Regions from separate parts of the Dendrosporobacter quercicolus genome, predicted to be linked through region 3. Evidence: riboswitches for the same ligand, from Rfam matches in the RefSeq annotation. Region 3 holds a riboswitch; each other region holds the start of a gene.

Region 1 (2,200 bases), 280 kb from region 3:
ACTTTGGCCGACCATTCATCCATATTCTTGTTGATAAACTCATGAACCACATAGCGGGGCTGCACATAATCAATGATCCGGCGCACCTCCGGAGAACTAAACGGCAAATGCTCGTCAATTTTTGCTATATGGGCGAAGATATCAGCCGGTTCCGCTGATTTCACCGCCTGCCGGCAGTTTTCTTTCACATATTGGCCGGACAGGGAGCGGTGCAAATGAAGGCCTTTGATATAATGCCGGTATAAACCCAGTTTTTCCACTGTCTCCAGAATATAATCCACGCCCTCGGCTTCCGTGGTCAGTTCCAGGTTCGTGTTCATCAAATGACCGGTATCCAGCATAATGCCGCAATTGCCGTGTTTTACGCCGTCCAACAGCATTGCCGTCAGCTCCTTATCCTCCAGTGTGAGACCCGGCCACCACAAATTTTCAAACAGCAATTCCAGATCTTTTGGAATATCCTCGGCCAAAACGTTGATCACCTCAACTGTCGCAGCGATCACTTCCCTGGAACTGTAGCAAAACTGCCCGTCAAACAGCTCGGACATCCGGGCGTTACAAACGTGAAACACCACATATTTTGCTCCGGCAGTATAGGCCATACGGATATTGTCCCGGTATACCTGCAGCCATTCCGCCCGGGTCGGGCCGCCGTAAAGGCTGCTGATTTCGGCCTGGCTGCCAAACTGGCGGAGCAGCTCAGCCTGATTCCCATGCCAGAAATCAAGCCAGCTGGGCCAAAATCGCAAATGAACGCCATGAATCCATTCCTGGCGATGAACCCGGGCGTCCCAAGGCCCGCAAAACATCATTTCAACTCCATCCAGGCGATGATGGTGTAAAAAGGCCTGAAGGACATCGGCGCTATGGTGAATCAGCTCCGCCTCTGAACAATGATTCGATAAATTAACGAGTTGCAGCATAGCCAGCCTTCCTTTCCCCAGGGCGTGCTTTCAAACTGCCCTAGTTTATCGTACCGTTCGTTGCCTAAAAGCAAGGGGAACTTTTGTCCATGCTTCAGGAAAGGAACAGGGTTTCATCGATCCAGCATTTCCTGTAATTGAATAAAGCTGTTCCATAACCGTTCGGTTAAATGACGCATGCCGCGCAAACCGGCCAATGGCCGGGGATTCAGGATTTCAAAAAGCCTGTCCCTTTAAAACGGCGAAAAGCATCCCCGGCGGGGATGCTTTTATTATTGAACATAAAAGCCCGGTATCAATCAATATACCGGGGCGAAATAAGCACAGCAGCACAACTGCCGATCATGCGCAAATCCCCTCCCCATCTCTCGCAGGTTGTAACGGTGATTGTCATATAGGCAGTTCTCCTGGCTCAGATTCATCGCTTGCCAAACCTTCCCAAAACCTCAGTTTCAGTGGCATTTTTTGGGGTTGCTCATCATTACAGTGGCGGGACCGCGCCGGCATTGCACCGGACTTCCCTATTAAGCCCAACCGGGCACCTACACCAACATATGCAATTGTTCTACTCACGTGTAGTATTACATTTTGAGCAGCGCTTTGTCAAGTCTAAATTCCGGGGCTGTTGTCCCGCTCAGGCGCTAGTGAATTATATACAGCAAGGCATTGACAACCGCAGCCGCAATCGGACTTCCCCCCTGATTGCCCTGGACGACGATATAGGGGACTCTTCCGTCCGGCATCTGCTGTTCTTTGGCTTCACTGGCCCCAACAAACCCCGCCGGCACGCCAATAATCAGCGCCGGACGTTGCTGGTTTCCTCCATGATTGCCGCGGTCTTTGCCGTCAGAGCAACATCACCCCCTTCTGTCATTCCGTCCCGGCCTTGTTCAGACGAAGCAGAAATTCAGGCGTAGTCATTACCTCAACCTGCGGCAGGGCAATAAGCCGCCGGTACAGCGCAGTGGCCCGGCCGCCGGTGAAATCTCGCCCGTCAATAGCGGTATCTTCAATCACCGTCAGCCTGGCCGCTTGAAAAGCCGCCGCCAGGTTGTCGATATTCTGCTGGCCATAGCAAAGATTGGTCAATACCACCCAGTCGGCGCAGGCAACCTTATGCCGGTTGAGGGCTGCAAGCCGCTCGTCAATCGCCCCGAATGCCGGCCCGGCCAGATAATCGACCTGAAAAGCCTCCGCCGCATCCGTATCGCTGTCTCCCTGATGAAACACGCCGCCGCTTAAACAACAGCCTTTTTCATATAAGGACCGCATAATGC
Region 2 (2,200 bases), on a different contig from region 3:
CGCAGAATGCCTACATTGATGGCGCTCATTCCGGCCCGGCCCACTTCCTGAATAGTGGATAAAGCTATTTTGGGACCACTGCCCTCCTGCGCCAGCATTTGCTCAGGTCCAAGTGTAACATTGACACAGCTCACATCGCCGGTGTTTGACGACCGCAGCCCGATTTTGTGCTCAACCCGGCCCGAAGTATGGCCTGGTGTATCTTTATCAATCAAAAATGCCGTCATAACTGGCCGGCCTTTCTCATTTTTCCCGGTAATTACCGTCCACAGATCAATATCAGCCACAGCAGCATTGGTAATAAAACATTTTCGGCCATTCAGCACCCATTTGCCGTCCTTAAATTCGCCTGTTGACTTTTGCCCCATAAAATCCGAACCGCCGGTCGCCTCGGTTAATGACAAAGCGCCGATCTTTTTGCCGCTGGCCAGATCAGGCAAATATTTTTGTTTTTGCTCCTCTGTGCCAAAAAACAATATCCCGCCCATGCACAACTGATGCGCCATTACGCTGATCGCCAGGCCCGCCGAGTGCCTGCCCAATTCTTCCAGGCAAATTGACCGTTCAATAAATCCCAGACCGGCTCCGCCATATTCTTCAGGAACAAAAGTTCCGATAATGCCCATTTCACCCAAAAGCCCAAACAATTCGGTCGGACAATAATTCTGTTCGTCCCATTCATGAGCCTTGGGCGCTATTTCCGCCTCCACAAATTCCCTGATCACTTTGCGCAGCATTTCCTGTTCCTCAGTAAGTGTAAACAAACCCATATTCATATCCTTCCTTTCCTTTTGCTCAAAGCATAATTACTATTTTTCATTTACAGCTAGTTTTTCGCAAACAGATCAATCAGTGCTGCCGCCCGGCCTAGCGCTTCATCACCTCCTCAAAAACAAAATCCCTCTCCGCCGCTGGCGAAAAGGGACATTTTTATTACAGGAACCTCAAAATTCCCACGGCAAATAAGCCTGAAAATTTTGAATCTTTCCGGTAATCTCCTCCCCATCGCTCGCAGGTCAAACGGTGATTGTCGAACAGGCAGTTCTTCTGGCTTAGCTTCATCAAAACTCTGCGCCTTCCCGGATCTCTCCAGTGACGTTGTTGCAGATTCTTCAACTATACAGCGGCGGGACCGCGCCGGCTTTTCACCGGTCTTCTCTATTAAGCCCTAAAGGCACCTATTCCGAATGGTATAAAATTTTTTGCAAAAATGCTGCTATAACTTATCCCAAGCCAGTTTGCTGGCTTACAGATCAAACGGTAATTGTCCAACAGGAATTTGACCAAAATCTGTAACTCCCCCCGATTTCTCCGGTGTCGTTACTGCAGATTTTTAAGCCATGCGGGGGAAACGCACCGCCCTTCCCTATTAGCCTAAAATCGCCTGTCGCCGATATTATGAATTTTTTCACATAGCTGGCAATCTGCCCGGTTGCTAATCCGCCAGCTGCTGACTCAGATACTAGCGGTAATTGTCGAACAGACAATTTTTCTGGCGGCCTTTGGCCCCCGGATATCCATTGGCGAAGCGCGCTGGCTTTTCTACCTGTCTTCCCGCTTAAGCACGAAAGGATACCTATTCTGGACATTATGAAATTTTTCACAAAACACCTTACACGCTAAGTATTACACATCAAATCCTAATTTGTCAATATAAATAAGACAAATAATTTAAATTATTATAATATTTTTATTATTAAAATAATTAACCTTTTTTCGTCTGCTTTGCAACAAAACAGACGAAGCTGCATAAAGATTATTTTCGACATTATTCTTTAAAATACGGAAATGTGATATAGTAAATAAGACAATTATTGAGGCCATTTTTATACAAATATTGCCACAGTTAAGAAGGGGGAAAAATGAAGTTTCTTTGGTTAAAACTTGTAGTTTTCAGTCTTGCCTGGGCCTTGATATTGCCTCCTGCGTGGGCTAAAACCATCCTGTATGTACCACTGGATGACCGGCCGGTATCACTGGATTATGCGGCAGACACCGTCAAAGCGGTGGATTGGACAATTTTAACGCCGCCGGTTGATTATCTTGGCGGCCGCAACCGCAATGGCAATCCTGAGCGGTTATGGGAGTGGGTACAAGCCAATGCCGCCTCGGCGGATGCCTTAGTATTGTCAAATGACGCATTGTTGTATGGCAGTCTGGTGGATTCCCGCATACACAGCTTTAGCCGCCTCGAGCTCGG
Region 3 (2,200 bases):
GGAGCTGTTTTTTGGTGCAGGATGGTTTTGGCAGGCGGATGCAAATCGCTGCGCCTGAATTTTAATAGCCAATTGCAGGATAATATTGCCGAATCGCAATTTCCAGAAGGATAGCGGCCGGCCATAATCAAAATAGTATTGGAAGCTTACGCTAGGACGGTGTCTGATATGCTGAAAAATCTTTATAGCGATTTTATTACTGCTTTTCAGTTTCTAACACGCATTCAGGTCCAAAATCCTCCGGCCTGGGCGCCTGGGGCTTTTGGACGCAGTGTTAAATTTTTTCCCTTAATTGGCGGGATTATTGGCCTTATTCTGGCGGCAATTGCTTATGGCGCCCATTTTTATGCACCGGGGAACGCTCCGGTGCATGTGCTGGCAGCAGTTTTGATTATTGTTGAAATTATGATTACCGGGGCTTTGCATTGCGATGGTTTAATGGATACGGCTGACGGAATATTTTCAGGCCGGTCGAGAGAACGGATGCTGGAAATTATGAAGGACAGCCGGATTGGCGCTTTTGGCGCCATTAGCTTTTTCCTGCTGGTACTGCTGAAGTATTCTCTGTTGGTCGATCTACCGTCTGGACGCTTAATTCCGGCCTTGTTTGTCATGCCTGTTACGGCTCGCATGACCGTTGTTGCAGCCATTGCTCTCTTTCCTTATGCCCGGGCGGAGGGGCTGGGAAAGAGTTTCGCAGGAGGAACCGGCAGCTATACGGTTTGGATTGCCGGCTTATTGACGCTGGTGCTGGTCGCGCCCTTTGGACTTACCGGCCTGTGGCCGGCGGTCGCCGGCTTTACTTTCGGGCTGCTTGCAGCCCGGTATGTAGCCAACCGTCTGGGCGGTATGACCGGTGATGTTTACGGCGCAGTTCTGGAACTGAGCGAAGTTGCCGTGCTGGTTGCGTTTTGCCTGTAATGATAGCAAAATATTTACTTTACGCTTCAACATTTTGCGAACCTGTAATTTTCGGTAGGAAATGTTATAATGAAGTAGAAGTAGACGAATGAAACAGTTAAATAATTATTGCCACCAAACAGGTGCCTCTCCAGGGGAGAGGAGAATAGGGAAGGCGGAAGGGTTAGTCTAATCCTTAAACGCTGCGGTCGCGCCACTGTAATCGGGGAGGACCTCTGCCAAATGCCACCGGCGCAGCCGGGAAGGCGCAGAGGCCGCTGATCCGTAAGCCAGGAGACCTGCCTGTATCGGCTGACATCTGCCTCCGCGCAAGAGGTATTGCCAGAAGGATAGGAGTTTTAGACCTAGCCTTTTTGGGCTAGGTATTTTTATTTATCCCGACAATAAGGAGGAGATTGTATGGATTATGAGGCAGCGGTAAATGAGCTGATTGAAGGGGCGGCCAAGCCTCCAAATAGTTTGGGATTGCTGGAGAAATATTTTCGTAAAGTTCTGTTGGCCTGGGAAACGATGCATGACGAACTGCGTCCGCATCATGTGGTGTTTGCCGCCGATAATGGTGTGGTAGAAGAAGGAATTGCCGCTTTTCCGTCGTCCATCACTTATCTGCAGGGGAAAAATATGGTCGCCGGCGGCGCCACGATCAGTTGCTTTTGCAAAAGCAATGCGATTCCTTATTCGGTAGTTGATGTCGGCGTGGACAATGAAAGCGCCGTGGGCCTTGACCGTAAAGTAGCCAGGGGAACCAAAAACTTTATGAAAACCGAGGCTATGACTAAGGCTGAGTTTGAAGAAGCCTGGCGGGCAGGCGAGGAAACGGCAGCGGAACTGATTGGCGGGCAGGGGGTTAATTTACTGTCCTTTGGTGAAATGGGAATCGGCAACACCACCACTTCAGCGGCGGTACTGCATGCTTTAACCGGTATGTTTCCTGAATTCTTGGTAGGCTATGGCGCAAGCCCGGTCAATAATGATTTCTTAAAAAGAAAACGCTTGGTGGTCGGTAACGGCGTGGCCCGGCATAAGGCTGCAATGCAAACAGTACCTGACATTCTCCGCTGTGTGGGCGGGTTTGATATTGTGGCCATCTGCGCCGGGATGTCGGCGTGCGCCCGGCTGAAAACCCCGTTTGTGATTGACGGCTTTATTACCGCTGTGGCCTACGCGTGCGCCGCCAGACTGAACAGTGATATTGAAAAATATGCCATACCTTCGCATATTTCCAAAGAGCCAGGCATGGCTTACGCCCTGCTGCTGGGCAATATACTGGCCGATGATG
Region 4 (2,200 bases), 270 kb from region 3:
ACGCTGAAATTGTATCGCTGCCGGTGTCAACATAGTCCTGGCGTATACCCAAAATTACAGTGGTATCATTGCCGATCTCTTTTGAGGCTTGTAAAAACGCTGAATAACTGTCACGCGATTTATCCAAGCGAAGTTTATCGGCAGCCGGCAGCCTGACATTGTTCTTATACTGAGCATGTGAATAGCCCCAGCCGCCCAGAAAATTAACACCGGAAGCATTCCATGTAGTCTGAGCATCAATACCGTATTCGGCAAATTTATATCGTTCGCTATTGCTATGGTTGGCACTGGCTGTATTCAGACTGGTATATTTGTCATAATCACGTTGCTGAAGATTGCTGTAAATCCCTACATCCCAGCGCGCACCGTCATAATGAAGCCGCAAATAATCTTTTGTGTCTTCATATTGAGAGGCCTGCTTCCTGGTATTCCAGTCAAAATTGGGCTTTGACCCGGCATATTGCTCAAAGCTGTATTCGTTTTCAATATGGCCGTGCGTAAAGCTCCATTGCTCATTGAGTTGATACGACCACTGAAAAGAACGCTTTTCGCTGCCGCCGGTGCCATAACCTGATGCCGATAATCTTTTAACCCGGTCCATTTCCTGCATTGCGCCTATAATACTGAATTGATCCGCCTGTAGAGAAATAGAATGATTCTTCTGCCCAAAATTCCCCTGGGAATAGGCAATACTATTGTTCGCGGTTTTTTTCGTGATTACGTTGATCACCCCGCCAAAGGCCTCACTGCCATATAAAACAGAAGCTGCTCCTTTCAATATTTCAACCCGTTCCACATTTTGCAGCGGAATATCCTCCAGGTTATAATTCCCGTCCATATTCATTTTAACGCCGTTAACTAATATTAATGTCCCTTTTTCCGAGCCGCGAATTACTGCCTTTGATGTCATACCGGCCCAGGATTGCCCGCCGGGGCCCATAGAATGATAAATCATTCCTTCCGTAAATTTTATCGCCTCAAGTACGTTGGCGGCTCCCGTGCTTTTCAGCTGCTCCTCTGTATAAATATTGACATAGGCCGGAGTCTCCAAATCTTTTGATTCCACTCTAAGCGCCGTCACGATTACCTCGTCTAAATTAAACTCCGCCGCCTCGCTGGCAAAACTACAGGCTGGTTGACCCAATATTCCTACAACCAGTCCCAGTAAAAATTTTTTCTTCACGTTTAAATTCATCGTCTCTCTCCCTCTGTCACAATACAAAAAATGCTTACCTGCCTGTTACGTCATTCCTGAAAATAAACCCGGTATGTGATCAGCGCATAAAAAAACCTCCCTGTATTAAGGGGAGGTTTGTACACATTGATTTTCGCATAAATAAATCCCGGCGTAAATTTACGCCGGGACGAAATAAGCACAATAAAACTGCACAAATCCCCTCCCCATCGCTCGCGGGTCAAACGGTGATTGCTATACAGGCAGTTCTCCTGGCTCTAGTTCATTGCTCATCCGCACCTTCCCAAGACCCATGGCCTCAGTGGCATATCCGGACTAGCTCCCTATTACAGTGGCGGGACCGCGCCGGCCTTTAACCGGTCTTCCCTATTAAGCCCTCTGCGGGCACCTATACCAAATATAAAATTTTCACTTTATATGAGAATTATGGCATAATAAGGCTGATTTTGCAATATCTATGGCGGAATTTGTCCTCTGCAAACCGCAATTCAAGCTTGCTTTACAGTCCCATTCCCAGCATTACCAGGATAATAACCGGAATAACCATAACCAAAATAGCATTAAGCGATAAGCGAAAATACCAGTGAATCCCGATAATCACAGCGCAGGAAAACAGGGCCAGCAGCTCGGAAGCCACTACAATGCTGCCTGTCAGAATGTATTGATAATAAACATAAACTGTCATGATTGCCGCAACCACCGCTATAACCGATAAATCCGGCCAGTGCTTTATATTCCAGTCAGCTACCCGTAAAAAAATAAAAATGCTTGCCAAACTGATCAAATGAACCACGGCTTCTCTTAACAGCCAGGCCAATTCATTCACACTAAACATAATATCTCCTTTAAGTTAGGGTTCAACCTTATCATTTCTAATCATAATAAAAAGCATTCGCTGCGAATGCTTTTTGGCATAACGTAAAAATCCGGCGTTTTTAAACACGCCGAATCGAAATAAGCATATATTAAAACTATGCAAATCCCCTTCCCATCGCTCGCAGGTCA

The links. A riboswitch is a leader RNA that binds a small molecule or an ion and turns the genes downstream of it on or off. The one in region 3 is predicted to bind cobalamin.
Region 1: linked by a shared signal. The riboswitch ahead of BLR06_RS07715 (sugar phosphate isomerase/epimerase family protein) and the one ahead of BLR06_RS06425 (nicotinate-nucleotide--dimethylbenzimidazole phosphoribosyltransferase) in region 3 are both predicted to bind cobalamin.
Region 2: linked by a shared signal. The riboswitch ahead of BLR06_RS18145 (acyl-CoA dehydrogenase family protein) and the one ahead of BLR06_RS06425 (nicotinate-nucleotide--dimethylbenzimidazole phosphoribosyltransferase) in region 3 are both predicted to bind cobalamin.
Region 4: linked by a shared signal. The riboswitch ahead of BLR06_RS07695 (TonB-dependent receptor plug domain-containing protein) and the one ahead of BLR06_RS06425 (nicotinate-nucleotide--dimethylbenzimidazole phosphoribosyltransferase) in region 3 are both predicted to bind cobalamin.

Annotation. Positions count from the first base shown of each region.
Region 1 covers NZ_FNHB01000002.1:357,154-359,353, reverse strand. The annotation lists gene BLR06_RS07715 (sugar phosphate isomerase/epimerase family protein) at 1-923, opposite strand, end outside; cobalamin riboswitch at 1,304-1,484, opposite strand; partial or broken gene BLR06_RS19215 (precorrin-8X methylmutase) at 1,565-1,732, opposite strand; gene BLR06_RS07705 (ABC transporter ATP-binding protein) at 1,794-2,200, opposite strand, start outside.
Region 2 covers NZ_FNHB01000016.1:6,333-8,532, reverse strand. The annotation lists gene BLR06_RS18145 (acyl-CoA dehydrogenase family protein) at 1-770, opposite strand, end outside; cobalamin riboswitch at 1,021-1,197, opposite strand; gene BLR06_RS18140 (DUF4127 family protein) at 1,863-2,200, shown strand, end outside.
Region 3 covers NZ_FNHB01000002.1:77,404-79,603, forward strand. The annotation lists gene cobS (adenosylcobinamide-GDP ribazoletransferase) at 169-921, shown strand; cobalamin riboswitch at 1,025-1,221, shown strand; gene BLR06_RS06425 (nicotinate-nucleotide--dimethylbenzimidazole phosphoribosyltransferase) at 1,321-2,200, shown strand, end outside.
Region 4 covers NZ_FNHB01000002.1:352,139-354,338, reverse strand. The annotation lists gene BLR06_RS07695 (TonB-dependent receptor plug domain-containing protein) at 1-1,195, opposite strand, end outside; cobalamin riboswitch at 1,420-1,602, opposite strand; gene BLR06_RS07690 (hypothetical protein) at 1,695-2,030, opposite strand.